Regions from separate parts of the Actinosynnema sp. NPDC053489 genome, predicted to be linked through region 2. Evidence: predicted binding sites of a transcription regulator. Region 2 holds the regulator's gene; the other holds the start of a gene.
The links. The regulator HspR, encoded in region 2, represses chaperone genes until heat shock. The targets are predictions, from matches to a motif close to ANNTTGAGTNNNNNNNACTCAANNT.
Positions count from the first base shown of each region.

Region 1: the regulator HspR is predicted to act here: its motif matches at 6,904-6,928, upstream of lon (endopeptidase La).

Region 1 covers NZ_JBITXT010000008.1:148,183-163,094, forward strand. Annotated here, with positions in the region: gene ACIGNX_RS20280 (mycothione reductase) at 1-1,079, opposite strand, end outside; gene ACIGNX_RS20285 (YbhB/YbcL family Raf kinase inhibitor-like protein) at 1,135-1,662, opposite strand; gene ACIGNX_RS20290 (polysaccharide deacetylase family protein) at 1,824-2,651, shown strand; gene ACIGNX_RS20295 (PstS family phosphate ABC transporter substrate-binding protein) at 2,763-4,409, shown strand; gene lon (endopeptidase La) at 4,524-6,893, opposite strand; gene ACIGNX_RS20305 (SAM-dependent methyltransferase) at 7,045-7,845, shown strand; gene ACIGNX_RS20310 (serine hydrolase) at 7,811-8,674, opposite strand; gene ACIGNX_RS20315 (LysR substrate-binding domain-containing protein) at 8,671-9,612, opposite strand; gene ACIGNX_RS20320 (MBL fold metallo-hydrolase) at 9,705-10,622, shown strand; gene ACIGNX_RS20325 (TetR/AcrR family transcriptional regulator) at 10,619-11,203, opposite strand; gene ACIGNX_RS20330 (CatB-related O-acetyltransferase) at 11,275-11,907, shown strand; gene ACIGNX_RS20335 (patatin) at 12,100-14,013, shown strand; gene ACIGNX_RS20340 (alpha/beta hydrolase) at 14,023-14,912, opposite strand, start outside.
Region 2 covers NZ_JBITXT010000003.1:2,545-17,456, reverse strand. Annotated here, with positions in the region: gene ACIGNX_RS06595 (LacI family DNA-binding transcriptional regulator) at 1-810, shown strand, start outside; gene ACIGNX_RS06590 (glycoside hydrolase family 76 protein) at 844-1,920, opposite strand; gene ACIGNX_RS06585 (TrmH family RNA methyltransferase) at 1,946-2,563, opposite strand; gene ACIGNX_RS06580 (hypothetical protein) at 2,676-3,371, opposite strand; gene ACIGNX_RS06575 (DUF2784 domain-containing protein) at 3,462-3,842, opposite strand; gene ACIGNX_RS06570 (hypothetical protein) at 3,912-4,601, opposite strand; gene pyrE (orotate phosphoribosyltransferase) at 4,603-5,157, opposite strand; gene ACIGNX_RS06560 (SDR family NAD(P)-dependent oxidoreductase) at 5,252-6,031, opposite strand; gene ACIGNX_RS06555 (hypothetical protein) at 6,028-6,723, opposite strand; gene clpB (ATP-dependent chaperone ClpB) at 7,160-9,742, opposite strand; gene ACIGNX_RS06545 (VOC family protein) at 9,918-10,298, shown strand; gene ACIGNX_RS06540 (FAD-binding oxidoreductase) at 10,799-11,902, shown strand; gene ACIGNX_RS06535 (alpha/beta fold hydrolase) at 12,079-12,756, opposite strand; gene ACIGNX_RS06530 (heat shock protein transcriptional repressor HspR) at 12,986-13,408, opposite strand; gene dnaJ (molecular chaperone DnaJ) at 13,405-14,577, opposite strand; gene grpE (nucleotide exchange factor GrpE) at 14,597-14,912, opposite strand, start outside.

The DNA.
Region 1 (14,912 bases), on a different contig from region 2:
TGCTCCTCGGTCAACCCGACCGAGGCGACCTGCGGCGACGAGAACACGGCGGCGGGCACGAACCGGTGGTCCGAGGAGATCGGCTCGTCCGGGTGCAGCAGGTTGTGCTGCACGACCCGCGCCTCGTGGTTGGCCACGTGCTTGAGCCGGTACTCGGAGCTGACGTCGCCCAGCGCGTAGATGCCCTCGACGGACGTGCGCTGGTGCTCGTCCACGACCACCCGGCCGTCCGGGTGCACGTCGACGCCCGTGGCGGCCAGGTCCAGCAGGTCCGAGTTAGGCGTGCGGCCGACCGCGACCAGCAGCTCCTCGGACTCCACGACCTCCGCGCCGTCCGGGCCCTCCAGGTGCAGCCGCACCACGCCGTCGACCCGCTCGGCCCGCACCGCCTTGCGCTTGAGCCGCACGTCCCACTTCCGCGAGGCGATCCCGGTGAACCGCTCGGCCACCTCGCGGTCCTCGTGGCGCAGCAGGAGGTCCGACCGCCCGACCACGGTCACCGCGACGCCGAAGGACGAGAACACGTGCGCGAACTCGGCCGCCACGAAGCCGCTGCCCAGGATGGTCAGGCGCGGGGGCAGGGCGTCGAGCCGCATGATCGTGTCGCTGGTGTGGTAGCCGGTCGTCTCCAGGTCCGCCACGTCCGGCAGCACCGGGCGGCTGCCCGCGGCGAGCACGAAGCGGTCCGCGGTGATCACCTCGCCGGTGCCCGTGTCGAGGGTCTTCGGTCCGGTGAACCGGGCCGTGCCCGCGAACACGGTGACGTTGGCGTTCTCCTCGGCCCGCCAGCGGCGGCCACCCTCGGAGATCGGGTCGATGCGGCCGAAGATGCGGTCGCGCACGTCGGTCCACCGCACGCCGTCGAGGTGGGCGTCCACGCCCAGCCGCGCGCCCGAGGCGGGCGCGGCGGCGACGTCGGCGGTGTGCACGAACATCTTGGTGGGGATGCACCCGACGTTCAGGCACGTGCCGCCGAAGACGCCCTTCTCGACGATCGCGATGTCCCAGCCGGCGAACCGCTCGTCCGCGATGGAGTTGCCGGAACCGGTGCCGATGATGACCAGGTCGAAGTGCCTCACGTCGTGCTGCAACCCGTGACGCGGGGCGCTTGTTCCCGGCGGTGCGGATCGGCCGTCAGTGCGCGTAGGTCGGCGCGGTGATCGCCCGGGCCAGCGTGTGGAAGGCCAGGTTGAAGGCCACCACCGCGGGCGAGGCGTCCCCGTCGACGTCCAGCCGCTCCACGTCCACGGCGTGCACCACGAAGTAGTAGCGGTGCACCTGGTCGCCGGGCGGCGGGGCGGCCCCGCCGAACGCGCGCGTGCCGAAGTCGCTGCGGACGTGGAACGCGCCGGCGGGCAGGGTGTCGTCGGAGGCACCCGCGCCCGTGTCGAGCGAGGTGACCGAGGCGGGCAGGTTCACCACCACCCAGTGCCAGAAGCCGGAGGGAGTGGGCGCGTCCGGGTCGAAGCAGGTGACCACGAAGCTCTTGGTCCCCTCCGGGAACCCGGTCCAGCTCAGCTGCGGCGAGGTGTTGCCGCCCTCGAACACGTGCGCCTCGGCCAGGGCCTGGCCGTCGGCCACGTCGGTCGAGCTGACGGTGAACGACGGCACCTGCGGCAGCAGCGCGTACGGGTCGGGTGCGACGGGGCGTTCGAGGCTCATCGAGTCCTCCACACGTGATCTTGCGGGACAGACCCGCACGACCCTATCGCCGGGCGCGGGCCGGTGCAGGTCCCGGAGCAACCCGGGGCGTCGTCGTGGCGTCTTCAGTGGCGTGGGAGTGTCGCCTCCGCAGGTGACACCCGTTCGAGGGGGATTTTCCGATGAGACGCAGGGGAGTGGCGGTCGCGGCCGCCGTCATCGCGGTGGTGACGGCGTGCGCGCCGCAGCCGCAGGCGCGACCCGAGCAGGCCGCACCGACCACGACCACCAGCACCGCGACCACGACGACGACCACCACCCCGCCCACCGCCCTGCCCGGGCCCGGCGGGACGACCATCCCCGTGTTCCAGCAGCCCTACGCGTTCGGCACGCCCCAGCAGCACGTGCCGCCGACCGTGAACGGGCTCGTGCCGGTGGTGCGCCGCATCGAGACCGACCGGCCCTACGTGTTCATCACCATCGACGACGGCGCGGTCCGCCACCCCGCGGCGGCCGAGCTGATGCGCAAGAGCGGCGTCGAGCCGACGCTGTTCCTGAACAGCAAGCACGTCGACGGGCACGCCGACTACTTCAAGGAGTTCGACGGCCTGGCCAGGGTGCACGCCCACACGGCCAACCACCCCGACCTGACCGGCACGTCGTACCAGTTCCAGCACCAGGAGATCTGCGGCAACGCCGAACTGCTGCGGGCGCAGCTGGGCGCGCGGCCGAAGCTGTTCCGGCCGCCGTTCGGCAACTTCGACGTCACGACGCGGCGGGCGGCGGCGGACTGCGGGTTCACGGCGCTGGTGCTGTGGACGGCGGCGGTGAACGACGGGGTGGTGCAGTTCCAGGCCGGCGCCCGGCTCAACGCGGGCGACATCGTGCTCATGCACTTCCGGCAGACGTTCGTGGAGGACTTCCTGGCGTTCCTCCAGCGGTGCAAGGCCGACGGCCTCACCCCCGTGGTGCTGGACGACTTCCTCGCCGATCCGGGGGCGGCGCTGTGACGTCGTCCTGACGTGGCGGGTCGGGGGGTGTTCGCGGGCGGCGCGGTGAAGTGGCGATGAACTCCCGGTGAGGCCGCGATCCCGGACCGAGCCGCCGATCGACAATTCGGTGTGCACCTGCTGCGCTCCGCGTTGGACTTCCTCGGTGGTCCCGGTCCGGTGCTGCTGGCGATCGGGCTGCTGTTCGCGACGCCCGCCATCGACCGGCTCTTCGTGCGCCGCAAGCGACTCGGGTTCCGCGTGCTCTACAACTCCAAGATCGGGCTCGGTCCCGAGCAGCTGCACGACGGGACCGAGCCGAACTCGCCGCAGCTGCGCGAGCTGGTGCGGGTGCTGGACCGGATGAGCATCGTGGTCATCCGGATCGGCAACACCGGCAGCTACGACATCGACGGCGAGGACTTCGACAAGCCGCTGACGTTCACCTTCGGCGACCGGGTCGTCTGGAACGCGCGGGTGTCCGAGGCCGGGTCCGAGGAGGTGAAGGCCGAGATCCGCCGCAGCCTCCGGTTCTTCGGCTCCGCGGAGGCGGAGGCCGGCCCGGTGAGGGCGTCGCTGCCGACGGTGCGCGAGCGGATGGCGCAGCGCGTGGCGCGGTGGGGCGGCCTCGCGGTGACCGCCGACCCGCCCGGCGAACCGGTGTGGCACGGGGTGCGGCTGGAGGAGCTGGCGCTGCGGCGCAAGCAGAAGTTCAAGCTGCTGGTGGTGCTGCGCGAACCCGACGGCAACCCCGACGGCGAGCTGGGCAAGGACGTCAAGATCGTCGGCAGCCTCGGCGGCTCGGGGATCGTGCACGACGAGCGCCCCAAGGGGCTGCTCACCCTGCCCCGGCTGACCGGTGGCCTGGCCGCGCTGCTCGCGGCGGTGCTCGTGCTGGTGCTGGCGTGGCCGCCGGGTTCGACCGACACGACCGTGCCCTGTGCGACGGGGAAGCTGGCGGTCGTGGGGTCGAGCGTGTTCATGCCGACCATGGCCGCGATCGCCGACCAGTACGAGAAGGCGTGCCCGGGAGCGGAGATCACCACCACCGCGACCGGCAGCATCCAGGGCGTGCGGGACGTCGCGGCGGGCGACGACCGGACGATCGCGCTGTCTGACGGGAAGCAGGAGGCGCAGGGCGTGTTCGCCCGGCAGTTGGCGATCGTCGTCTACCACGTGGTGGTGCACGGCTCGGTCGGCCTCGACACCATCACGGTCGAGCAGCTGCGGAAGATCTACCGGGGTGAGTACACCGACTGGAGCCAGGTGCGCGGCGGGGCGCCGCTGCCGATCCGGATCGTCGGGCGCGGTGGCGAGTCGGGGACGCGGGAGCTGTTCGAGCGACGGGTGCTCGGGGGCAGCGAGAGCGCGTTGTCGTCCAACGACTGCCGGGTGAAGGACCGCGCGCCGGAGGCGCCCGTGATCCGGTGCGAGCGGGACGAGAACGCCGACGTGGTGAACATGATCGGCGCGGTGGAGGGTGCGATCGGGTACGCCGACGCGCCGTCGGTGGCGCAGGCCCGCAAGACCGACGCGCTGACCGCGCTGTCGTTGAACGGGAAGGTGTTCGACGCGGCGGCGGGGGTGGAGGCCGGGTACCCGTTCTGGACGGTGGAGTACCTGTACGCGCGGTCGGAACCGGCGGCGGGGTCGTTGGCCGGGCGGTTCCTGGCGTACGTGCGGGAGCACGACGATGCGCGGGTGCGGATGAAGGACGCCGGGTACCTGCCGTGCTTGGCGGCGGATCGGGTGCCGGTGGACCTGTGCGGTTCGAGGTGAGGGCGGGTCCGGGGTGCCGTCCGGCCCGATGTGGCACGGAGCCCGTTCGGGCCCCGTGCCACATCGGGCCTCGGTGGGTCTGCTGCGGACCCGATGTGGTCGGGACGGGTGGGATCAGGCGGCGTTGGTGGTCGTGGTCGTCGTGGTGTCGGTGGCGGTTGGTTCGAGGGCCAGGTCGAGGACCTCGCGGACGTCGGCGACCAGGTGGACGGTCAGTTCGTCCAGGACCGGGGTCGGGACGTCGTCCAGGTCCGGTTCGTTGCGCCGGGGGAGCAGGACCGTCGTGATCCCGGCGCGGTGGGCGGCGAGGAGCTTCTGCTTGACGCCGCCGATCGGCAGGACCCGGCCGGTCAGGGAGACCTCGCCCGTCATGGCCACGTCCGAGCGCACCGGGCGGCCGGAGAGCAGCGAGGCCAGGGCGGTGGTCATGGTGACGCCCGCCGAAGGGCCGTCCTTCGGCACCGCGCCCGCCGGGACGTGGATGTGGACGCCCCGGTCCGCCAGGGCCTGGGCGCGGTCGTCGTTGGAGCGCAGGTAGGACAGGGCGATCTGGGCCGACTCCTTCATCACGTCGCCCAGTTGGCCCGTCAGGGTGACGCCCGAGGCACCCGTTTCCGCGGCGGCCAGGGAGGCTTCCACGAAGAGGACGTCGCCGCCCGCTCCGGTGACCGCCAAGCCCGTCGCGACGCCGGGGACGGCGGTCCGCTCCGCCGATTCCGGGGTGTGCTTGGGCGAGCCCAGGTAGGTCCGCAGGTCCGCCAGGTCGACGGTGACCGGCAGCGCCACCTCGTCCAGCGCCACCTTCGCCGTGACCTTCCGCAGGATGCGCGCCAGGGAGCGTTCCAGTTGCCGCACACCCGCCTCGCGGGTGTACTCGCCCGCCAGCCTGCGCAGCGACGCCTCGGTGATCGTGACGTCGTCCGGGGTCAGGCCGGCGCGTTCCACCTGCCGGGGCAGGAGGTGGTCGCGGGCGATGGTGACCTTCTCGTCCTCGGTGTAGCCGTCGAGCTGGACCAGCTCCATGCGGTCGAGCAGGGGGCCCGGGATGGACTCCAGCACGTTCGCGGTGGCCAGGAAGACGACGTCGGACAGGTCCAGCTCGACTTCCAGGTAGTGGTCGCGGAACGTGTGGTTCTGCGCCGGGTCCAGGACCTCCAGCAGGGCGGCCGTCGGGTCGCCCCGGTAGTCCGCGCCCACCTTGTCGATCTCGTCGAGCAGGACGACCGGGTTCATGGACCCCGCCTCGGAGATCGCCCGGACGATGCGGCCCGGCAGCGCGCCGACGTAGGTGCGCCGGTGCCCGCGGATCTCCGCCTCGTCGCGGACGCCGCCCAGGGCGACGCGCACGAACTTGCGGCCCATGGCACGTGCCACGGACTCGCCCAGCGACGTCTTGCCCACGCCGGGAGGTCCGACCAGGGCGAGGACCGCGCCGGAACGACGGCCGCCCACGACGCCCAGGCCACGGTCGGCGCGGCGGCGGCGCACGGCCAGGTATTCGGTGATGCGCTCCTTGACGTCGTCCAGACCCGCGTGGTCCGCGTCGAGGACGGCGCGCGCGCCCGCGATGTCGTATGCGTCCTCCGTGCGCTCGTTCCACGGCATGTCCAGCACCGTGTCGAGCCACGTGCGGATCCAGCCCACCTCGGGCGACTGCTCGGCGGTGCGCTCCAGCTTGTCCACCTCGGCCAGCGCGGCCTTGCGGACGTTGTCGGGCAGGTCGGCGCCCTCGACGCGGGCGCGGTAGTCCTGCTCCTCGGTCGCGGGCTTGCCGTCCAGCTCGGCCAGCTCCTTGCGGATCGCGGCCAGCTGCTGGCGCAGCAGGAACTCCCGCTGCTGCTTCTCGACGCCTTCCTTGACGTCCTTGCGGATGGTCTCCGCCACGTCCAGCTCGGTCAGGTACTCGCGACCCCACTCCAGCAGCTTCTCCAGCCGCTCGGTGACGTCGTTGGTCTCCAGCAGCCAGACCTTCTGCTCGTCGCCCAGGTAGGAGGCGTAGCCGGCGAGGTCGGCCAGGGCGGACGGGTCGTCCACCTGCTGCACCGAGTCGACCACCTGCCACGCGCCGCGCTGCTGGAGGATCGTGGTGACCAGGGCCCGGTACTCGCGGGCCAGTTCGCGGGTGCGGTCGTCGATCGGCGGCTCGTCGGTGACGGTGGCCTCGACCCACAGGGCCGCGCCCGGACCGGTCGTGCCGGTGCCGATGCGGACCCGCTCGGTGCCGCGCACCACGGCCGCGCGCTCGCCGCCGGAGAGCCTGCCGACCTGCTCGATCAGCGCCAGCGTGCCCACCTTCGCGTACTTGCCGTCCAGCCGGGGCACCAGCAGCACCTTCGACTGGCCGCCCGCGGCGGTGGCGGCCTCGATGGCGGCGCGGGCCTCGGCGGTGGCGTCCGAGCCGCTGATCCGGATCGGCACGACCATGCCGGGCAGGACGACCACGTCGTCCAGCGGCAGCACCGGCAGCGCCAACGTCTCGCCCATGAATCCTCCAAAGTTGAGTCTGACTGGCTCAACCAAGATGAGCCCGGGATTGTTTCCGATAGGTGTTCGCCCAGAGCGAGCGTCCGTTCGGGGGTTGTGCCCCCGGTGCGGTGCCACCAAGATCACGCCGTCTACCGACGAGGAGGTGCGCATGGAGCAGGCGAGCTGGGTCCCGTCCTCCGTCGACCTGGACCGGCCGAGCGCGGCCCGGATGTACGACTACTTCCTGGGCGGGTCGCACAACTTCGCGGTGGACCGCGAGGCGGCCAAGTCGGTCGAGCGGATCTTCCCGGGCATGTCCGGCGCGGCGCGGGCCAACCGGTCGTTCCTGCGGCGGGCCGTGCGGTACCTGCTCTCGCAGGGCGTCGACCAGTTCCTCGACCTCGGGTCGGGCATCCCGACGGTCGGCAACGTGCACGAGATCGCCCAGCAGACGAACCCCGCCGCCCGGGTCGTCTACGCCGACGTCGAGCCGGTGGCGGTGGCGCACAGCACGGCGTTGCTGGCGGACAACCCGCTGGCCAGCGCCATCCAGGCGGACCTGCGCGACCCCGACTCGGTGCTGGGCGCCGACGAGGTGCGGTCCGTGCTCGACTTCGACCGGCCCATCGGGCTGCTGATGGTCGCGGTGCTGCACTTCGTGCCGGACGACGACGACCCGCAGCGGGCCATCGACCGGTACCGGGAGGCGCTGGCGCCCGGCAGCTTCGTGGCCATCTCGCACGCGAGCTGGGACGGCGTGTCGCAGGAGGGCCGGGAGAGCGGCGAGCAGGTCAACGCGATCTACCGCCGCACGGACAGCCCGCTGGTGCTGCGGTCCGGCGCGGAGGTCTCGGCCTTCTTCACCGGCCTGGACGTCGTGGAACCGGGCGTGGTGCCGCTGAGCGAGTGGCGTCCCGACTCGGACGACGCCTACATCACCGCGTACGCCGGGGTGGGTCGCAAGCCCTGAGGTGCTCGACGGCCAGCCGGGCCGCCGTGCCGATCACGGCGTCCGCCGCGGGGAGGGTGAAGGCGGTGCTCGCGCTGCGGGTGAACACCGCCACGGCGTAGCGCCCGCCGTCCGGGTACTCGACCACGCCGACCTCGTTGCGCACGGTCGGCAGCGTGCCGGTCTTGCCCGCCACCCGCACGTCGTCGAACGGGAAGCCGGACGCCAGCCGGTGCGGCCACACCTGCAGGGCCATGGCGCGGCGGATCGGCGCGCAGCGGTCGTGCCGCCACACGTGCCGCAGGAGCGCGGTCAGCTCCCGCGGCGTGCCCCGGTTGGTCCGGTCGGGGTCGAGGGCGCGCAGCCGGGACAGCACGACGGGGTCGGCGAGGGCGTCCGGCAGCTCGTCCGGGACCGCGTCCTCGGCGATGGTGCGCATGGAGTCCCTGGCCCGGTGCACGACGTGGGTCCGGGTGAGGCCCAGGTCGCGGAGGGTGCCGTTGAGCCGGTCGAAGCCGACCAGGTCCACCAGGGCGTCCGCGGCGGCGTTGTCGGACACGGTGATCGCGAGGTGGGCCAGGTCGCGCAACGACGCCGTGACGGGGTCGAGCATGCCCCCGATGCCGGTCGGGCCGCTGCTGCGGTCGCGGTCCAGGGTGACGCGCTCGGTCAGGTCCCGGCCGTCGTGGTGCAGCGCGACCAGCAGCGGCACCTTGAAGACGCTGGCCAGCACGACCGGCTCGTCCGCGCCGACCGCCACCTCGTGCTCCGGGTGGTCGAGGTCGACGGCGTGCAGCCGCCCGGTGACGCCGGCGTCGGCGAAGGCGGCGCGCACCCGTGCGGCGGTCACGACAGGTACTCCGCGGCGGGGCGGGGGTAGCGGGGCAGCGTGCCCTCGGCGTGCCGCATCCCCTGCGCGGTCAGGACCTCGGTGACGGCGTCGGCGAACGCCGCGACGGCCGGGGTCCGCCTGCCGCGCGGCCAGGCGGCGGAGGTCCGCCACAGCAGCGGAGCGCCGCGCAACGGCCGCCACACCGCGTCCGGCGGTGGCGCGACGCCGTCGTGCAGCGCCACCGCCCCGCCGGCCAGGACCAGGCCGAGCGCGAACTCCGGGTTGCCGGCCTGGTGCACCTCGGTGGGCGTGTAGCCGTGCCGGGCGCACGTGGTCAGCACCTCGTCGTGCAGCGCGGGCGCGACCGCGCGGGGGAACAGCACCAGCGCCAGGCCGTCCAGGTCGGCCAGCCGGACCTCCGCGGCCGCGGCGAGCGGGTGGCCGCGCGGCAGGAGCACGCCGATGGGGCTGGTCAGCACCGGTCCCAGGGCCAGCCACGAGACGTCGAACGGGAACCGCAGCACGCCCACGTCCAGGCTCCGGTCGGCCAGCGCCCGCAACTGCCCGGCCGTGCCGAGCTCGCGCAGCTTCAGCTCGACGGGGCTGCGCCGGCGGAACGCGGGCAGCAGGGCGGCGACCGCCCTCCCGCCCAGGTCGGGCGGCACGCCGGCGCGCAGCGACCCGGCCTCGCCGCGGCTGAACCGCCCGGCCAGCGCGCGCAGCCGGTCCTCGTCCGCCAGGAGGGTGCGCGCCTCGGCCAGCACCTGCCTGCCCGCGTCGGTGAGCGCGACGCGCCGGGCGTCCCGGTCGAGCAGGCGGACGCCGAGGTCGCGTTCCAGGCGCTGGATGCTCTGCGACAGAGGTGGCTGGGACATGTGCAGCCGGGCGGCGGCCCGGCCGAAGTGCAGCTCCTCGGCGACGGCCACGAAGTGCCGCAAGTGCCTGAGGAGGTCCACGAACAGCGATGATAGGCGTTCCGATATCGCATGGGTGGTGATATCGGACTTGGACACGCCCTGTCGTCCCTGGTGTTGTCGATGGCATGTGCGTGAGCAGACGACAGGTGTTGACGGGTGCGGCGGCCGTCGCGGTGGCGGGCGCCGGGCTGCCGGGGGTGGCGTTCGCGGAGGGGCGCAGCGGGGTCGGCCTGCGCTGGTTGGGCGTGGCCGGGTGGGAGCTGCTCTTCGACGGCAGGCGGGTGCTCGTGGACCCGTACCTGAGCCGGCTGCCGGTGTTCGACGCGCAGGGCGGGATCATCGCCGACCACCCGCTGAGGGTGCGCGAGGACCTGGTGGACCGCCACCTCGCCGAGCCGCCGGAGCTGGTGCTGGCCACCCACGGCCACTACGACCACCTGCTGGAGGTCCCGTACGTGGTGCGCAAGCACGGTTCGCGCGTCATCGGCACCGAGACGCACCGGCACCTGCTGACCGCCCAGGGCGTGCCGGGCGACAAGGTGATCGTCGCGTCGGGCGGCGAGTACCTGGACTTCCACGGCTTCACGGTCCAGGTCTTCCGCGGCCTGCACAGCCAGTTCGGCGCGTACGGGTACTTCGCGCCCGGCACGCTGACCGCGCCGCCGGCACCGCCGACCACGATCAGCGACCTCGTGGAGGGCGGGTCGCTGGCGTACCAGGTGACCGCGGGCGACTTCTCGGTCCTGTTCCTGTCCGGCACGGCGAACTTCGTCGAGCGCGAGATCGCGGGGCTGCGGCCGGACGTGCTCGTGCTCGGCATGAGCGGCCACGCGAACGTCTTCGACTACACCGCGCGGGCGTTGCGGGCGACCCGGCCGAAGCTGCTGGTGCCCAGCCACCACGACGACATGGTGACGCAGCTGGACGACCCGGCCCTGCCGGCGCGCGGCAACCCCGCCGCGGCGGCCGAGCTGAGCGAGACCGCGCGGCGGATCGGACTGGCCGCGCGCGTCCTCGACCCGGAAATCCTGCGCTGGTACCGGCTCTAGCCGAGCAGCCCCGCGCGGGCGGCGGCGAGGGCGGCTCGCGCGGAGCGCTCGGCGGTGGACCGGTCGACCGGCTCGCCGGTGATGAAGACCCGGTAGTACAGCGGCGCGCAGGCGAGGCGGACCAGCTCGACCGGGTCGGTGCCGGCCGGCAGCTCGCCGCGGTCGACCGCGCGGGTGACGACGGCGGCGGCGTCGGCGTGCCGTGCGGCGTAGAAGTCGCGCTTGGCGTCGAGGGCGCGGGCGGACTGGAGGGCGGCGGTCACGACGGCGACCACCACGGGTCGGCGCCCGGGGTCGGTGAACGTGTCGGCCACCTCGGCGGCGATGGCGATCAGGTCGCCCTCCACCGTGCCGGTGTCGGGGGCCCGCCAGTCGGTTTCGCGGGTGTGGTCGAGGGCGTCGGCGACGAGACCGTCGACCGTGCCCCAGCGGCGGTAGACGGTGGTCTTGTGCACGCCGGCGCGTTCGGCGACGTGCTCCACGGTCAGGCCGGGGTAGCCGCGGTCGATCAGCTCGGCGTACACGGCGGCGAGGACGGCTTCGCGGACGCGGGCGGAGCGGCCGCCGGGTCGGGACGTCAAATGCAACTCCAGTTGCGTTAGTGCGGTGGACGTGCCACTCTAACGCAACGCCAGTAGCGTTAGGAGTGCCGTTGATCCCCGACCCCACCGTCCTGCACCCGCTGCCCCACACCGACCGCGTCGTGCAGCTCAAGCCGTTGGTGACCTCGCCGACGATCGAGGTCGGCGAGTACACGTACTACGACGACCCGGAGCACGCGCTGGAGTTCGAGACCCGCAACGTGCTCTACGGGTACGGCAGCGAGAAGCTGGTGATCGGCCGGTTCTGCGCGCTGGCCACCGGCACGCGGTTCATCATGGCCGGCGCGAACCACCTCACCACCGGCGTGTCCACGTTCCCGTTCACGATCTTCGGCGGCACGTGGGGTGAGCGCACGTTGGACCTGATCACCGGCATGCGGACGCGTGGGGACACCGTCGTCGGCAACGACGTGTGGTTCGGGTACGACGCGCTCGTGATGCCGGGGGTGACCATCGGGGACGGCGCGATCATCGCCGCCGGGGCGGTGGTGACGTCGGACGTGCCGCCGTACGCGGTGGTGGGCGGGAACCCGGCGCGCCAGGTGAAGCGGCGGTTCCCCGACGAGGACGTGGCCCGCCTGCTGCGCGCCCGGTGGTGGGACTGGCCGGTCGAGCTGATCACCGAGCACGTGCGCACGATCATGTCCGGCACCCCCGCCGACATCGAGCGCCTCGCCCCCTGACCGCGTGTGTCGAACCCCCGCGTCCCGTGTGTCGAACGCTCAGGACCCCCGAGTTCAACGCTCGGGTACCGGGCGGGGCGACCCGGGCGTTGAACTCGGGGGTCGCGGGCGTTCGACACACGGGGTCTGAGGGTTCGACACACGAGGTTTGGGGGTTCGACACACGGGGGAGGCGGGGAGAATCATGGGGCGGTGGCCGAGGACTTCAACCGGTACTGCGACCTGACCATGCGCGGTGGGACGGCCAGCGGGGTCGTGTACCCCCTGGCGGTCGCGGAGTTGGCCCGGCACTACCGGTTCCGGTCGTTGGGCGGTGCTTCGGCGGGCGCCATCGGGGCCGCCTTCACGGCCGCCGCCGAGAAGGGGCGCGACCGGGGCGGCTTCCGCAAGCTCGCGGAGGTCGTCGACTGGTTCGCCGCACCCGGCTGGCCGCTCGCGCAGCTCTTCCAGCCCAGCGCGCACACCCGCAAGCTGTACCGGATCGTGGCCGCCTCCATGCAACGCCGCGAGACCACCGGCCGCAGCCCGCTGACCTGCCTGCTGCTCGCCCTGGTCAGCGCCATCGGCCCGCGGTCGCGCGCGGCCCTCGCCCTGGCGCTGGCGCTGTGGCTGGTCGGACCGACGTCGTGGTCCCGCCTGGTCACGTGGGGCGCCACGCCGACCTGGGTGCTGATCACCGTCACGGTCCTGGCCCTGGTCGCCGTGCCGGCCATCGTGCTGCGCGTCCTCCCGCGCGGGCGGGACGCGTGGCTGCGCCGCTCCGGCACCGCGCTGCTGCTGGTGCTCCCGCTGGTCCCGGTCGCCGTGACCACCCGGTGGACGGCGCCGAGCCTGGCGACCGCGGCCACGGCCGCGGTGTGGTGGCTGGTGCTCGGGTTCGCGTTCGCCGGCGCGGTCGCGGTCACCTACGCGTTGGGCGCCAAGCGGTTCCTCGACCGGATGGCCACGACCATCCACTTCGGACTCGTGCCCGGCACCGGCGCGTTCCGGCCGAACTTCTGGGACCGCCGCTGCGGCGTGCCCGCCTCGACCGGCGTGCCGCCGTTGAGCGACTGGATCGCCGACCTGCTGGACGACCTGTCCGGGACGACCGACCTCACGTTCGCCGACCTGGACACCAACCTGGTCCTGATGACCACGGACCTGTCCGAGGGCCGCCCCTACCGCCTGCCGTTCACCGCACCGCGCGCGGAGTGGCTGTTCTGCCGCACGTGCCTGCTGACCGTCCTGCCCGGGCGCACCGTGGCCAGGCTCGGCCAGGACCCGACGGAGCACCGCTGCCCGCTGCACCCCGCCGAACCGGTCCACGTGCTGCCGGACGACCTGCCGGTCGCCCTGGCCGTGCGGATGAGCACGCCCCTGCCCGGCCTGATCGCCGCGGTCCCGCTGGTGCGCGCCGAACCGGAACCGCGCGTGCACTGGTTCTCCGACGGCGGCATCACCAGCAACTTCCCCATCCACTTCTTCGACAACCTGCTGCCGCGCTGGCCGACGTTCGGCCTGAGCCTGCAGTCCTACCCGCCGGGCGACGACCGGGACGTGTGGTTGCCCGAGCAGGACGCCTCCACCGGCGGCAGGCCGTGGCGCGGCATCGGCCTGGTGCAGCAGTTCGCGTCGGCGATCCTGGACACCGCGCTGGACTGGCGCGACACCATGCAGTCCGCGCTGCCCGGCTACCGCGGCCGGATCGCGCACGTCCGCGTCGGCGCGGCCGAGGGCGGCACGAACCTGTTCATGCGCCCGGAGACGATCCGCGCCCTGGCCGAACGCGGCGCGCGGGCCGGTCGGCTGCTGCGGGAGCGGTTCACCGAGGACGGCGGCGTCAAGACCGACCGCTACCGCTGGATCCGGATGCGGCTGGCCATGCGCGAGTACCAGCAGCTGGCCGAGCAGTCCCGCGCCCGCGCCGACCTGTACCGCGACCTCACCGCCCGCTACCGCGTCCCCGAGGACCTGCACGCCTGGTTCGCCGTGCCGCCGACCGGCACGGACCCGGACGCGGCGCGCGTCGGCCTCACCCTGGACGCGCTCGGCGCGGTGCCCGGCGGCCCGTTCGACGGCGAGCCGCCGATCGACCCGGACCTGCGCCTCACCCCGCCCGAGTAGCGCGCCGGGTCACAGCTCGTCGAGGAACTCGTCCACCTCGGCCAGCGCCCGCCGCCGCACCGGCTCGGCGGACAGGAACAGGTCGTGCATCCCGCCCTCGACCGCCACGACCCGCACCCGCGGACCGATCCGCGGCCCCCACTGGACCATGTGCCGCACGTCCAGCACGGTGTCCGCGGTCATCGCCTCGGGCGTCCACCGCTTGGCGCCCAGGTGGCTGCGCCCCGACCTCAGCAGCAGCACGGGCACCGGCACCTCCAGCCCCCGGTGCAGCCGGGCGTGGCCGCGGCGGATCGCCCGCAGCCACCCGGCGTGCACGGGGAACGCCTCGATCGGCTTCCACGCCGTGTCGAAGTCCCACTCCCCGTGGTGGTCGCGGTGGATGCTCTCGCCGTACACCGGGCCCAGGCCGGGCCGGAGCACGAGCCTCGGCGCGAACCGCCCGACGCCGCGGATCACCGCCGTGCCGACCGTCCGCAGCAGCCACGGCTCGGCCAGGTCCAGCCACGGGCTGTTGAGCACCAGCGCGTCCAGCACGTCGTCCGACCGCCGCTCGTGCGCCCACAGGCTGGTGATGAGCCCTCCGGTCGAGTGACCCATGACGACGAGGTGCCGGTGGCCGTCCTCCTCGCGGATCACCCGCACCGCCGCGTCGATCTCCTCGAAGTGCTCGGCCAGGTCGGTGACGAAGTTGGCCACCTGCCCCGGCCGCAGCGACCGCCCGTAGGCGCGCAGGTCGAGGGCGTAGAAGTCGAAGCCCCGCGCGGTGAAGTGCTCGGCGACGTGCCGCTGGAAGAAGTAGTCCGCGAAGCCGTGCACGTGGAGCACCGCGCCGCGGGTCGCCTGCCGCGCCCGGCGGCGCACCAGGGTCGCGGTCGTGTCACCGCCCAGGGGCAGCG
Region 2 (14,912 bases):
ATCGCCCGCTCGCTGGTGACCGGCGGCACGAAGTCCCTGGGCCTCGCGGTGTCGCTGGTGTCGCACCCGTACTTCGCCGAGCTGATCGCGGCGATCGAGAGCGAGGCGACCGCCGCCGGCTACACGCTGGTGCTGATCGACACCCGCGACTCGGCCGAGTCCGAGCAGGCCGCGGTGCGGATGCTCCGCTCGCGCCGGGTGGACGGGGTGCTGCTCACACCGACGTCGGGGTCGGCCGCGCTGCCGGAGCTGCGCCGGCTGGGCGTGCCGACGGTGCTGGTGGACCGGCTGACCGTGGCCAAGGACGTCGACCAGGTGGGCCCGGAGAACGTGCAGGCCACGTCCACCCTGGTCCGGCACCTCGCCGAGCTGGGGCACCGGCGGATCGGGCTGGTGTCGGGCCAGCCGGGCCTCGCGACCACCGACGAGCGGGTGCTCGGCTACCGGCTCGGCCTGGGCCGGGCGGGGCTGGCGTGGGACGAGGACCTGGTGCGGCCGGCGCTGGAGCCGCTGCTCGGCCGGGTCACGGGCGTGGTGGTGAACGACCACCAGGTGCTGATCGACGTGCTGCACGCGGCACGCGCGCGGGGCGTGCGGATCGGCGCGGACCTGGCCCTGGTCACCTACGACGAGGTGGAGTGGGCCGAGCTGGTCGACCCGCCGCTGACCGCGATGGCGCAGCCGGTGGAGGAGATCGGGCGGCGGGCGGTGCGGCTGCTGCTGGCGCGCATCGCGGACCCGGAGCGGGCCCCGGAGACGATCCGGCTGCCGCCCGTGCTGCGGCACCGCCGGTCGTGCGGCTGCCACTGACGGTCGCCACCGACGAGCTGCCACCGACGGCGCTCAGGTCCGCGCGGGCAGGACGTCGTTGCGCTCCAGCAGGGCGGCGGCCTCCAGCGCCATCCACCCGCCGAGCTGGACGGACAGGTCGCGCTCGGGCTCGCGCCCGGACGGCCTGACCGCGGGCCGCGCCCAGTCCGGGCCGAACAGCGGCCCGCTCACCACCGCCGTCCGGTTGGCCCACACCGCCTCCGCGGAGCGGTGCACGAGGTCCGCCGCCGTCGCCGCCTGCGGCCGGTCCAGGCGCAGCGCCGCCTGCGCCAGGTAGCGGGTGAGGATGCCGCCGAACAGGCCGCCGTCACCCCCGCCGTGCCCGCGCAGCACGCCGTCGGCGGCCAGGTGCTTGTCCACGGCGTCGACGATCCGCGCCGCCTTGTCCTGGTAGCGACCGCCCAGCTCGACGCACGCGCCGAGCAGGACGCCCTGGCAGTAGGTGTAGAAGTTCTTCTCGACCTCGCGGACCGTGCCGTCGGGGCGCACGTGCAGCCCGTCCCACGCCAGCCCGGTCTCCGGGTCGACCAGGGCCTCCTCGACCCAGTTCACGATGGACCGCGCGCGGCCGAGGTCGGCCCGCGCGCCCAGTCGGGCGAAGAAGATCGCGGCCGGGCCGTTGGCGGGCACGTTCTTGAAGTCGTCGTCGCGCCGCCACCAGATGCCGCCGCCGCCGTGGTCGGTCCAGCCGGCGCGCAGCCGGTCGGCGATCGCGGTGACGGCCCGGGGCCGCGCGACGCCGACCTCCCGCTCGGCGCGCAGCAGCGCCAGGCCGAGCCACGCCACGTCGTCGTAGAAGTCGTTGGTCCAGCCGACCAGGTTGCGCAGCCGGATGCCGCGCACGAGCCGCCGCACCAGCGCCACGCGCGCCTGCTTCGGCGAGCGGAGCTGGGCGTCCAGCACGCAGTCGAGCAGGTGCGCCTGCCACCAGTAGCTGAACCGGACGTGCGCCCGGCCCGACCAGTCGAGGGGCCAGGCGACCGCGCCGAGGACCGTGCCCGGCACTCCCCAGACCCGACGCAGGTGCCGGGACTCGACCGCGCGTTCGGCGACGCCGGCGCGCGCGGCCAGGAGCTTGGGTGAGGTCACGCCACCAGCGTGCCGACTGAACCGTTCAAGAAGCTCGTCGGAACAGTTCCCAGTGGTAGAGGCCCATGGCGACGCTGGTGGTCAGGTTGTAGCTGGACACCTTCGGGCGCATGGGCAGCGAGACCACGAGGTCGGCGCGGTCCCGCACCAGCGCCGACAGCCCGTGGCGCTCGGAGCCGAAGGCCAGCACGGCGTCGTCGGGGATCCGCACGTCCCGCAGGTCCCGGCCGCCGGCGTCGAACGCGATCACCGTCCCGTCGACGTCGTCCACCCCCGACAACCGCCCGACGGGCAGCGCGAAGTGCAACCCGGCGCTGCCGCGCAGGACGTTCGGGTGCCACGGGTCGACGTCGCCCAGGGACACGACCCCGCCGGCCCCGAGCCCGGCCGCCACCCGGATGACCGCGCCGAAGTTGCCGAGGTTGCGCGGGTTGTCCAGCAGCACGAGGGGCGCGCCGCGCGGTGCGACCGGTCCGGGCGCGGGCCGTTCGGCGATCCCGCCGACCCCGGTCGGGTGACCCCGCCCGATCACCCGCTCGAACTCCGCGCGCGTCACCACCGCGGCCCGCTCGAAGACCTCCACCAGGTCGGGCGCGTGCGTCCGCGCCAACCCGACCGCCGCGTCCCGGTCGAGCACCACCACGGTCCCCACCACCGCCCCGAACCGAACCGCGTGCTTGACGGCGTGAAACCCCTCGAGGACCACTCGCTGTTCCACGTCACCCCCGGCTCCGGACAGACCGTGGCGATCGTAGTCACGCCGCCGAGGGCGACAGGTCGAGCTTCATGCCGACCTTCCGGTAGCTCGGCAGGTCGCGCACGGTCAGCGAGGCCACCGGGCAACCGTCCCGGTTCACGGACGCGGTCAGGACGTAATCGTCCCGACCGGGGATGAGGCCGAGGTGTTCGAAGTTGACCGTCCACCGCTTCGGGAGCACGATCCGGTATTCGATCAGGCTGGTGATCTCGCTGAAGGACACGAGAAAACTGTCCGGGCCCTCACCCCGGACGAAGGGCAAGCACTTCCGGGGCCAGGAGATGTCGGCCACGAACGTGAACTCCTCGCCGCGGGAGATCGGCCGATCGAGGTGGATGAACGTCTTGATCCGGCCACCGCGGGTCCAGTGGTGGGTGATGTCCAGACGTGTGCCCCCGAGACCGTGCCTCTCCGAGGTGCGAACCTCGATCCGGACCTGGTCCTGGTGCGCCTGCGGCCAGTTCCAGTTGACCCCGTCGTGGAAGCTCACGAAGTCGAGGCGGTCGCACTCCGCCACCACCGTGAAGCACAGGCGCTGGTCCACGTCACCGTTCTCGCCGACGCGGACTTCCTGAGCCCAGGCTTGGACGCGCCAACGTTGCCCTCGTTCCCGTTCGATCAAATCACAGTAATAAGCCAGGAGCTCGGGATAAAGGTCGCTCCGCGCACTCTTCCGAGGTCGAAACAAACTCATCGCGCCACCCCCTCAACCCGAAGGATAAGGCTTTGAAAGGGTGATCGACGATGGTTGACCCGAAGAGCCGAACCGGGGTGTTGGACCGGTTCAGCGACAAGCCTCCGTGCGGGTCGGAGAGGACTCGCGCCGTTTCAGGTAGTACCCGGTCCACGAGGTGACCACGACGAGTGCCACCAGCACCTGCACGAGGCGGGCCGCGGAGTCCGGGTAGAGGACGCCGTCGATGTAGGTGTCGATGAAGCCCACCACCAGCCGCGGTTGGCCGGAGGCGGCGCGCAGCTCGTTCTCCAGCCAGGTCAGGGGGCAGGCGAGCGGGAACAGCACGATCAGCAGGCCCCAGGTGGCCATGGCCAGGTGGAAGTACAGCACCCTCGGCCAGCGCCAGGCCAGGAAACCCCCGACCACCAGGAAGACGAGAACGGCGAAGTGCACCACCATGACGAGCTCGGCGAACGCGCGCGCGACCATAGCGACCTCCCGCTGCCAGACTAGGCCGCCGGGTGATCGCGCGTCGGCGAATGACGTGTGGGCCGGCCCTCAGCCGCGCGGCAACGCCTGCCAGGGCACCCGGCCCGCCACGTCCAGCAGCAGGTCGGCCAGGGGCGCCAGCGGCGCCTGGAGCAGCGGGCCCGGCACGGCGGCGGCGAGGTTGTGCTCGTCGAACGCGATCGCCACCCCGTTCGCCCGCGGGTCCTGCAGCAGCGCCTGGGCGAGTCCCAAGCCGAGCAGGGCGGAGGCGAACGCGGGGTTGCGGCGGCGCACCTCGTAGCGGCTGTCGAACGCCGGGTCGCCGGTCGCCACGAACTGCTCGAACAGGCCCCACACGCTGTCGTTGCGCGGGCTGATCAGCACCCACGGGCCCGGCATGGGCCGCGGCACGACCACCACCGTGTACGTGCGGTACTCCGACGCGACCACGTTGTCCGCGCGGAACACCACCTCGACGGCGAGCACGGGCACCCCGCGCCAGTGGCCGACGAGCTGGAACTTCACCCGGCTCCGGTCGGCCTCCAGCATCCGCCCGACCTGCGGCACGCGCTCCTGGAAGCCCTGGTCCTCGGCGACGAACCGCCAGCCCAGCGACGCCTCCAGCGCCCGCATGCCCTGCTCCCACTGGTTCACGAACTCCTGGTTCGCGAACGGGTTCCGCTTGCGGCGGGACAACCCCACGGCGACCCCGACACCCAGGATCGCCACGATCACCAGCAGCAGGACCAGCGCGACCACGTCAGGCCAGGCCCAGGTCGTTCAGGTCCAGCAGGTACCGGTACGGCAGGCCGGCGTCCTCGATGACCTCGCGCGCGCCCGTGCCCCGGTCCACGACCGTCGCCACGCCGACCACCGTCGCGCCGTTCGCGCGCAGCGCCTCCACGGCGGTCAGCACGCTGCCGCCGGTGGTGGAGGTGTCCTCGACGGCGAGCACGCGCTGCCCGGCGACCTCGATGCCCTCGATCTGCCGCTGCATGCCGTGCTGCTTGGCGGCCTTGCGCACGACGAACGCGTCGAGCACCTCGCCGGACGCCGCGGCGGCGTGCATCATCGCGCACGCGACCGGGTCGGCGCCCAGCGTCAGCCCGCCCGCGGCCACGTAGTCCCAGTCGGCGGTGAGCTGCCGCAGCAGCCTGCCGATCAGCGGTGCCGCGGCGTGGTGCAGCGTCGCCCGGCGCAGGTCGATGTAGTAGTCGGCCTCGGCGCCCGAGGACAGCGTCACCTTGCCGTGCACCACGGCCAACTCGCTCACCAACCGCGCCAGCTCGGCCTTCGCCGCGGCGTCCAGGACCACATCAGTTCGCACGGGTCCCAAGAGTGTCACATCGCGCCGCGCGCCAACACACCGTTACCCGCCCCGGCGCCGACACCCCCGCCGGCGTCCGCCCTCAGGTGCGCCCGCGCCCGCCCGCCACGCGGGAGGCGATGCGGCGCACCAGCGCGCGCGGGACCAGCCGGGCGAACGTCGTGATCGCCTTGTACTGGGTCCCCGGGACGGACAGCACCTTGCCCGAGCGCAGGTCGGCGAGGCACTCGTGCACCACCCGGTCGGCGTCGAGGTAGAGCAGGTCGGGCGTCTTGGACATGTCGATCCGCGCCCGCTGGTGGAACTCGGTGCGCACGAACCCGGGGCACAGCGCCAGCACGCGCACCCCCGTGCCCGCCGTGGCCATCGCCATGCCCTCGGAGAACGACGTCACCCACGCCTTGTCGGCGCTGTAGCTGGTGCCGCGGCCGGGCAGGAACCCGGCGACGCTGGACACGTTGACCACCGCGCCCCGGCCCCGCGCCACCATCCCGGGCAGCGCCGCGCGGGTCAGCAGCAGCACGCTCGTCACGTTCACGTCGAGCTGGGACCGCAGGTCGCGCGGGTCGGCGGTGGAGAACTCGCCGGAGATCGCGAAGCCGGCGTTGTTGACCAGCAGGTCCACCTCGCGTCCGGCGAGGAAGTCGGCGACCTTCGCGCGACCGGCCTCCGCGGCCAGGTCGGCGGGCAGCACCTCGGCGGTGATGCCGTGCGCGGCGCGCAGCTTGGCCGCCGTCTCCTCCAGGCGGCGCTCGTCGCGGGCGACCAGCACCAGGTCGTGGCCCTCGGCGGCGAGCCTGCGGGCGAACGCCGCGCCGATGCCCGACGACGCGCCCGTCACCAGGGCGGTGGGCGGCGTCACGGCTTGCGCCCGAACTGCGGGCGGTGGACCTCGCCACCGGCTTCGGCCTCGGGGTCGGCCTCGAACGGGTCGATCACGTCGGCCAGCTCGCCGAGGTCGCGCAGCAGCCGCTCCAGGCGGGCGGGCGTGGAGTTGGGCGGCGCGGCGGCGAGCACCCAGTCGTCCTCCAGCCACACGACGGTGACGTCGCCGCCGATCTCCTCGGCCGCGTCGACCAGGTCGGGGGTGATGAGCTTGCGCGCGGCGGGCAGCTCGCTGACGAACGCGTACCGCGAGCCGACCGGTCCGAGCAGGTCGGGCATCTGGTCGCGCTGGAACGGCACGCTGGGCAGCCACAGCTCGACGACCACGGACAGCGGCTTGCGGCAGCGCACGCCGACGAGCACGGAGTTGACCTTGCCGCCGGTCTCGTGGTCGAGCACGTAGACCTGGCGGCGGCCGTCGGCGGTGAAGGTCGAGCCCGCGACGACGTCCTTGGCGACGCCCGCGCCGTAGTAGGCGATCGCGCCGCTCTCCCAGCGGGTGGGCAGCACGTGGTCGGTCTCCTCGAACTGCCAGCCGCGCAGCGCCGCCCAGCGGCGGCGCTCGCGGTTACGCGCGGTTCGCTGCGCCCGGTCGGTCGCGAGCAGGGCGAACCCCGCGACGCCCGCGACCGCGGCGACGGTGAACCAGACCCACGCCGGTATGCCCACGGTGCGAGAGTAGCGGGCGGCGGTGAACAAACGAAGATCACTTGGGGCGTGGTTCGCGCGAACGGATCAAGCTGTTACCCGGATCGCGCGGGGGACGTGGCGCGCGCCACGGCGGGCGGGCCGAACGCCGACCCCGACTTATCCACAGGCCACGGCGTTGTCCACAGGCACGGGCCGCCCTTACCCCCGCTGTCGGTGCCGGCCGGCAGAGTAAAACCAGGGGTCCCCCGGTCGGGGACGCCTGCGCAGCCGGCTCCGCAACCGGGCCGCCGCCAGACCGGGCCCACAGACAGACCAGCCCCCCGCCAGACCGAGCCGCAGACAGACCGGGCGGAGGTCCCGCGAGGGTTTGCCGGGCGGCATCGAATCGCCAGGTGAACGCGGACGTGCCCGGCGAGGTGTCGACACCTCGCCGGGCACGTCCGAACAAGACCGGTCAGGACCGGCCGACGATCAGGCCCGAGTGGTCGTCCAGCACCTCGACCTTCACGGTGTCGCCGTCCCGCACCTCGCCCGCCAGCAGCTCCTTCGCCAACTGGTCGCCGATCGACGACTGCACCAGCCGCCGCAGCGGCCGCGCGCCGTACACCGGGTCGAAGCCGTTCAGCGCCAGCCACTCCCGGGCCGCGGGCGTGACCTCCAGGTGCAGCCGCCGCTGCGCAAGGCGCTTGCCGAGCCGGTCGACCTGGATGTCCACGATGGACGTCAGCTCCTCGGTCGCCAGCGAGTGGAACACCACGACGTCGTCCAGCCGGTTCAGGAACTCCGGCTTGAAGTGCGTGCGCACGATCGACATCACGGCGTCCTTGCGCTGCAGCTCGTCCAGGGTGGCGTCCGCGATGAAGTGCGAGCCGAGGTTCGAGGTCAGCACCAGGATCGTGTTGCGGAAGTCCACCGTGCGGCCCTGGCCGTCGGTCAGCCGGCCGTCGTCCAGCACCTGCAGCAGCACGTCGAACACGTCCGGGTGAGCCTTCTCGACCTCGTCCAGCAGCACGACCGAGTACGGGCGGCGCCGGACCGACTCCGTCAGCTGGCCGCCCTGGTCGTAGCCGACGTACCCGGGGGGCGCGCCGACGAGCCGGGCCACCGAGTGCTTCTCGGAGTACTCGCTCATGTCGATCCGGATCATGGCGCGCTCGTCGTCGAACAGGAACTCCGCCAGCGCCTTCGCCAGCTCCGTCTTGCCGACGCCGGTCGGGCCGAGGAACAGGAACGAGCCGGTCGGCCGGTCCGGGTCGGCCACGCCCGCGCGGGTGCGCCGGACCGCGTCCGACACCACCCGGACGGCCTCCGCCTGCCCGACCACGCGCCTGCCCAGCTCCTCCTCCATGCGCAGGAGCTTCGCCGTCTCGCCCTCCAGCAGCCTGCCCGCCGGGATGCCGGTCCACGCGGAGACCACGTCGGCCACGTCGTCCGGGCCGACCTCCTCCTTCAGCATCACGGCGGCGTCCTGCGTGGTGCGGGTCGCCTCCTCCAGCTCCTTCTCCAACGCCGGGATGCGCCCGTACCGCAGCTCCGCGGCACGGCCCAGGTCGCCGTCCCGCTCGGCCCGCTCCGACTCGCCGCGCAGCTGCTCCAGCTGCTCCTTGAGGTCGCGGACCTTCTCGATGGAGCCCTTCTCGTTCTGCCAGCGCGCCGTCAGCCCGGCGAGGTCCTCGCGCTTCTCGGCCAGCTCGGCGCGCAGCGCGGCCAGCCGTTCCACGGAGGCCGGGTCGGACTCCTTGGCCAGCGCCATCTCCTCGATCTCCAGCCGCCGCACGGCGCGCTCGACCTCGTCGATCTCGACCGGGCGGGAGTCGATCTCCATGCGCAGCCGGGACGCGGACTCGTCCACCAGGTCGATGGCCTTGTCCGGGAGGAAGCGGGCGGTGATGTAGCGGTCGGACAGGGTGGCGGCGGCGACCAGCGCGGCGTCGGTGATGCGCACGCCGTGGTGCACCTCGTAGCGGTCCTTGAGGCCGCGCAAGATGCCGATGGTGTCCTCGACGGACGGTTCGCCGACGAAGACCTGCTGGAAGCGGCGCTCCAGGGCCGGGTCCTTCTCGACGCGCTCGCGGTACTCGTCCAGCGTGGTCGCGCCGACCATCCGCAGCTCGCCGCGGGCCAGCATCGGCTTGATCATGTTGCCCGCGTCCATGGCGGACTCGCCGGTCGCGCCCGCGCCCACGATCGTGTGCAGCTCGTCGATGAACGTGATGACCTGGCCGGCCGAGTCCGTGATCTCCTTGAGCACGGCCTTCAGCCGCTCCTCGAACTCGCCGCGGTACTTCGCGCCCGCGACCATCGCGCCGAGGTCGAGCGCGACGACCTTCTTGCCGCGCAGGCTCTCGGGCACGTCGCCGGCGACGATGCGCTGCGCCAGGCCCTCGACGATGGCGGTCTTGCCGACGCCGGGCTCGCCGATCAGCACCGGGTTGTTCTTCGTGCGGCGCGACAGCACCTGCACCACGCGGCGGATCTCGGCGTCACGGCCGATGACCGGGTCCAACTCGCCCTTGCGGGCGCGCTCGGTCAGGTCGACGCCGTACTTCTCCAGCGCCTGGTAGGTGCCCTCCGGGTCGGGGCTGGTGACCCGCGCGGAGCCGCGGACCCGGCCGAACGCCTCCTTGAGCGACTCGGGGCTCGCGCCGTGGCGGCGCAGCAGGTCGGCGACCTGGCCGCCGTGCTGGGCGAGGCCGACCAGCAGGTGCTCGGTCGACACGTACTCGTCGCCCATCTCGGTGGCGAGCTCCTGCGCCTTGCCCAGCACCCGGACCGCGTCGCGGGAGAACTGGGGCGCGGACACGGACGAGCCGCTGGCCGCGGGCAGCGCCCTGGTCAGCTGCTCCAGCTCCTTGTGCACCTGCTTCGGGTCGGCGCCGACGGCCGAGAGCAGGGGCGCGGTCAGGCCGTCGCCCTGCGCCAGCAGCGCGCCGAGGAGGTGGACCGGGCCGACGTCGGGGTTGCCCGCGATGGTCGCCGCCTGCACGGCGGCGGACACGGCCTGTTGCGTCTTCGTGGTCGGGTTGAAAGCGTCCATTCCTCACCTCGGTCGGGTGTTCCTGCCGCAGGGGCCGGCGTCGCGCACCAGCCTTCATCCGGATCAACGTCAGAAAAGTTGAGCCTGTTCCGCTCAACCTAGCGGAAGCGTGTGGCGTGGGCCACGGCCGGAAATCGACGTGCGACCGAACGGACCCCGCCCCCAGGATTGGCCGATGACCTCACTCGTGCACCACATCACCGTCGACTGCCGGGACGCCTACGCGCTGGCCGGCTTCTGGAGCCAGGTCACCGGCCGGCCGATCTCCGCCGACGACCAGCCGGGCGACCCCGAAGCGCTCGTCGCGCTCGGCGAGGGGCCGGGGCTGCTGTTCATCCAGGTCCCCGAGCCCAAGGCCGTGAAGAACCGGCTGCACCTCGACCTGCGGCCCGACATCCCGCGCGACGCCGAGGTGGAGCGGCTGCTGGGGATCGGGGCGGCGCTGGTGTCGGACATGCGCCGACCGGACGGCACGGGCTGGGTCGTGCTGGCCGACCCGGAGGGCAACGAGTTCTGCGTTGAACGCAGCGCAGCGGAGCGGTCCGAGCAGGGCTGACCCGGGTCACCCGGATGTCGTAGCAGCTTGTCCACAGCCGAGCCGAAGTTGTCCACAATCCGCAGGTGGGAATCCACAGGCGATTGCGGCCCACCGCACCGCCGCGGTCTGCCGGCCGCCACCGGGGTGAACGTGGGCACCGGAGCGCCGGCCGGACGTGCCGGCGATGTCGGGTGAGCCACATGCCGTGAGGTCTAGTGCACCTGGAGGTGGGCGAAGACCGCTAGATTCGGTATATGTGATGGGGAATGCCCACCCGTTCGCGGGAACTGTCTGCAACCGTCCGTGACCGCACTGCACTCGAAGGTGGCATCAAGGAGTCAACCGGCCAGTTGGCGGGTTAGTGTCCCCTCGTCGGGGATGGAAGCTTGACGAGGACGTAGCGCCCTTGCTGGCGCCGCCAGAAACGTGGAGACTGCGCCCGGACCATGACTGCGAACGCCGTGTTGAGCCCCATCCCTACCCCGCCACACCGCCAACCTCCCCCCGGGGTCACCGCCATGGTGCGGATGATCCGGGAGAGCTTCGCGGTGGTGGAGCCGCGCTCCGAAGAGGTGGCCAAGTTCTTCTACGGCATGCTCTTCAGCCTCGCGCCGGCGACCCGCGAGATGTTCCCCGTGAACATGGAGGTGCAGCGCAGCCGCCTGCTGCGCGCCCTCGTCCACGTCGTGCAGATGGTGGACCGGCCGGACGACCTCATCCCGTTCCTGCGGCAGCTCGGGCGCGACCACCGCAAGTTCGGCGTCGTGAACGTGCACTACGAGTCCGTCGGCACGGCCCTGCTGGCGGCGGTGAAGAAGTACGCCGGGCCCGCGTGGACGCCGCAGGTCGAGATGGCGTGGGCCGAGGCGTACACGATCATGGCGCGGGCGATGCAGGAGGCGGCGGCCGCCGACGACGGCCCGGCCTACTGGCACGCCACCGTGCTGGACCACCAGCGCGTGAGCTGGGACCTGGCGGTCGTCCGGCTGCAACCGGATCACCCGGTCGGGTACCGGGCGGGGCAGTACGTCAGCGTCGAGACGCCCCAGCGCCCGCGCCTGTGGCGGTACTACTCGCCCGCCAACGCACCCCGTGACGACGGCATCATCGAGTTCCACATTCGCTCGGTCGAGGGCGGGTGGGTCAGCCGTTCGGTGGTGGGGCACACGCAGCGCGGCGACGTGTGGCGCATCGGTCCGCCGATGGGCCGGCTGAGCGTCGACCGCAAGTCCGGGCGGGACGTGCTGATGGTCGCCGGCGGGACCGGGGTCGCGCCGATGCACGCGATCATCGACGAGATGGCGCAGTGGGGCGAGAACCCGAGGGTGCACCTGTTCCTGGGCGGGCGGACCCGGGAGGACCTGTACGACCTGGACAACCTCCAGCGGTTCGCCATGACCAACCCGTGGCTGACCGTCGTGCCGGTGCTGGAGTCGGACCCCGGCGCGCGGGGCGTGGAGCAGGGCACGCTCGCCGACGTGGTCACCCGTTACGGGGCGTGGGAGGACCGGGACGTGCTGGTGTGCGGCTCACCGTCCATGATCCGGGCGACGGTGTCCCGCATGCTGGTCGCCGGCACCCCGCTGGACCGGATCAAGTACGACCCGTTCACCCTGGACTGAGCCACTTCCCGAAAAACTTTCACCTCACGGAGCCACTTCGGCCGCCGCGCCGTGCACCCAGCTGTGGCCGCCTCGGCGGTCACGGCCGCCCGGACGGCCTCGGCGGCACCCCGCGCCGTCCTGACCGCACACCGCCATCGCCGGAGCCCGTCGCCACCCGTCCGGGCGACAGCTCCTCACGCCCGTCCGGGCCACGCCGCACCGAGGATCGCCGCCAACGTCGCCGGACGGCTCGTCTGCGGGCAGTGCCCGCCCTCGACCTCGATCGCCTCGACCCCGAGCCGCTCACGCGCCGCGCGCCGCATCCACGACGGCCGCAACGTGCGGTCCTCGCGCGGCAGGACGTAGGTCGACGGCAGCTGCGGCACCTCGTGCACCTCGCGGTACGTGGCGACGGGGTGGAACAGCCGCAACGTCCGCAGGCCTGCGCGCACGCCGGCCAGGTCGCAGTCGTGGAACAGGAAGTACGCGGCGACCACGGGGTCCGCGGTGGGCGGCTCGGTGAGGGCGCGCCACTCCGGGTTGAACATCTCGCCCGTGTCGACGGACAGCTCGTCGGCCAGGGACACCGGGCCGGGCACCACCGCGGCCACCCACACCAGGTGCGACGCGGCCACGGCCCGGGCGATGGCCGGCATCAGCAGGCCCGCGCCGGAGTGGCCCACCAGCACCGGGGCCAGCGCGTCGCCCGCTTGGGCGCGGGCGATCGCGGCGTAGTCGGTGGCGCGCAGCTCCGGCCGGTCGGTCGGCAGGTCCACGGCCACGGTCCGGTGGCCGCGGCCGCGGAGCAGGTCGGCCACCGGACGCCAGGAGGCCGGTGACTGGGTGGTGCCGTGCACGAAGACGAAGTCCACGTGGGTCCCCATCCGGGCGGCGGGCGGTGTGGTGGGTAAGCGTGAGTGTGGTGGGTGGGCGTGAGTGCGGTGGGTGGGTGTGGTGGGTGGCTGCGGGCGGGTGGGTAGGTGCGGGTGGGGTGGTGGTCGCGGGGTTCCTCGTTCTAACCGAGGTGTGGTAACGGCGTTTCCGTACATTGTCGCGACATGATCACCCCATCGGGCGACGCGGTGGGCGGCTCGGGGCCGGTCAGCGCTTCGGCTTCCAGACGACCAGGGCCGTCTCGTGCCGCACCGGCACCAGGTCGCGGCGGTAGGAGGCGTGCACCGACGCGGCGGCGTGCTCGGCGGCGGCCATCGCGTTGGACAGCTGCTCGGTCAGCTCCTGCACCTTCGCCCGCAGCGCGCCGACCTCGTTCTCCAGCTCGATGATCCGCTTGATGCCGGCGAGGTTGACGCCCTCCTCCTGCGACAGCCGCTGCACCTCCCGCAGCAGCACGATGTCGCGCATCGAGTACCGCCGCCCGCCGCCGGACGTGCGGCCCGGCGACACCAGGCCCAACCGGTCGTAGGCGCGGAGGGTCTGCGCGTGCAGACCGGACAGCTGGGCCGCCACGGAGATGACGAAGAACGGGGTGTCCTCGTCGGTGCCGGGCGGGAACGGGAAGCTCACACCGACCTCTTCTCCAACAGGGCGTTGAGCTCCGCGCGCGGGTCGTGCTTCGCCGTCACCGACGCGTAGTTCTCCAACGCCTCCCGGGCTGCGGCGTCCATGTTGTTGGGCACCGCGACGTTCAAGGTGATCAGCAGGTCGCCGACCTGGCCGTCGCGCCGGGCGATGCCCTTGCCCTTCGCCCGCAGCACGCGGCCGCTGGCCGTGCCCGCGGGCACCTTCAAGGTCACCTTGCCCTCGAGCGTCGGCACGGTCAACGTCGTGCCCAGCGCCAGCTCGGGGAAGGTCACCGGCACGGTCACGGTCAGGTCGTTGCCCGACCGGCCGAAGACGGGGTGCGGGTTGACGTGCACGCGCACGTACAGGTCGCCGGCTGGTCCGTTGTTGCGCCCCGGCTCGCCCTGGCCGGCCAGCCTGATGCGCTGGCCGTCGTCGACGCCCGCGGGGATGCGGATCGTCAGCGTCCTGGTCTTGGTGCTCACGCCGTCGCCGCCGCACTCGGGGCACGGGTCGTCCACGATGCGCCCGGTGCCGCGGCAGTCCGCGCACGGCTCGGAGAACGCGAACGCGCCCTGGCTGCGGGTCACCAGGCCGGCGCCGTCGCAGTTCGGGCAGGTCCGCGGCGACGTGCCGGGACGTGCGCCGGACCCGGCGCACGTGCCGCAGGTCGCGGGGCTGGACAGGCGCATGGGCACGGTCGCGCCCTTGACGGCCTCGGTGAAGTCGATGCGGACGTCGGTCTCGACGTCCTCGCCGCGGCGGGGCCTGGTCGCGGACGCGGACGTGCCGCCCCGGCGGTTGAACAGGCCGCCGAGCAGGTCGCCGAGGCCGCCCATGCCGCCGGGTTGCGCGCCGCCCTGGCGGCCGAACAGGTCGCCGACGTCGAACCCGCCGCCGCCCGTGCCGAAGCCGCCGGGGAACCCGCCGCCTCCGGCGAAGAGGCGGCGGGCCTCGTCGTACTGCTTGCGCTTGGCGCTGTCCGACAGCACGCCGTACGCCTCGGACACCGCCTTGAACCGCGCCTCGGCCTTGGCGTCACCGGGGTTGGCGTCGGGGTGCAGTTCCCGCGCCAACTTCCGGTACGCCTTCTTGATCTCGTCGGCCGAGGCGTCCGAGGTGACGCCCAGCTCGCGGTAGAAGTCCTTCTCGATCCAGTCGCGAGCGCTCAACGGACGCCGCCCCCTTTCCTCAGTCCTGCTGCTCTTCGACCGGCTTCTCGGCGGTCTCTTCGGTCTGCTCGCCCGCGGCCTGCTCGGCGGCGGGCTCGTGGTCGGTCACGGCGACCAGCGCGGGCCGCAGCACGCGCTCGCCGAACCGGTAGCCGCGGCGGAGCACGGCGGTGACGGTCGGCCCGGTGACGTCCGGGGACGTGCTGTGCTGCACGGCCTCGTGGACGGACGGGTCGAACTCCTCGCCCTCGTGCCCGAACGGCTCGAGGCCGGTGCCGTGCAGGGCGCTGACCAGCTTGTCGGCCACCGCCTTGAACGCGCCGGTGAGGTCGCCG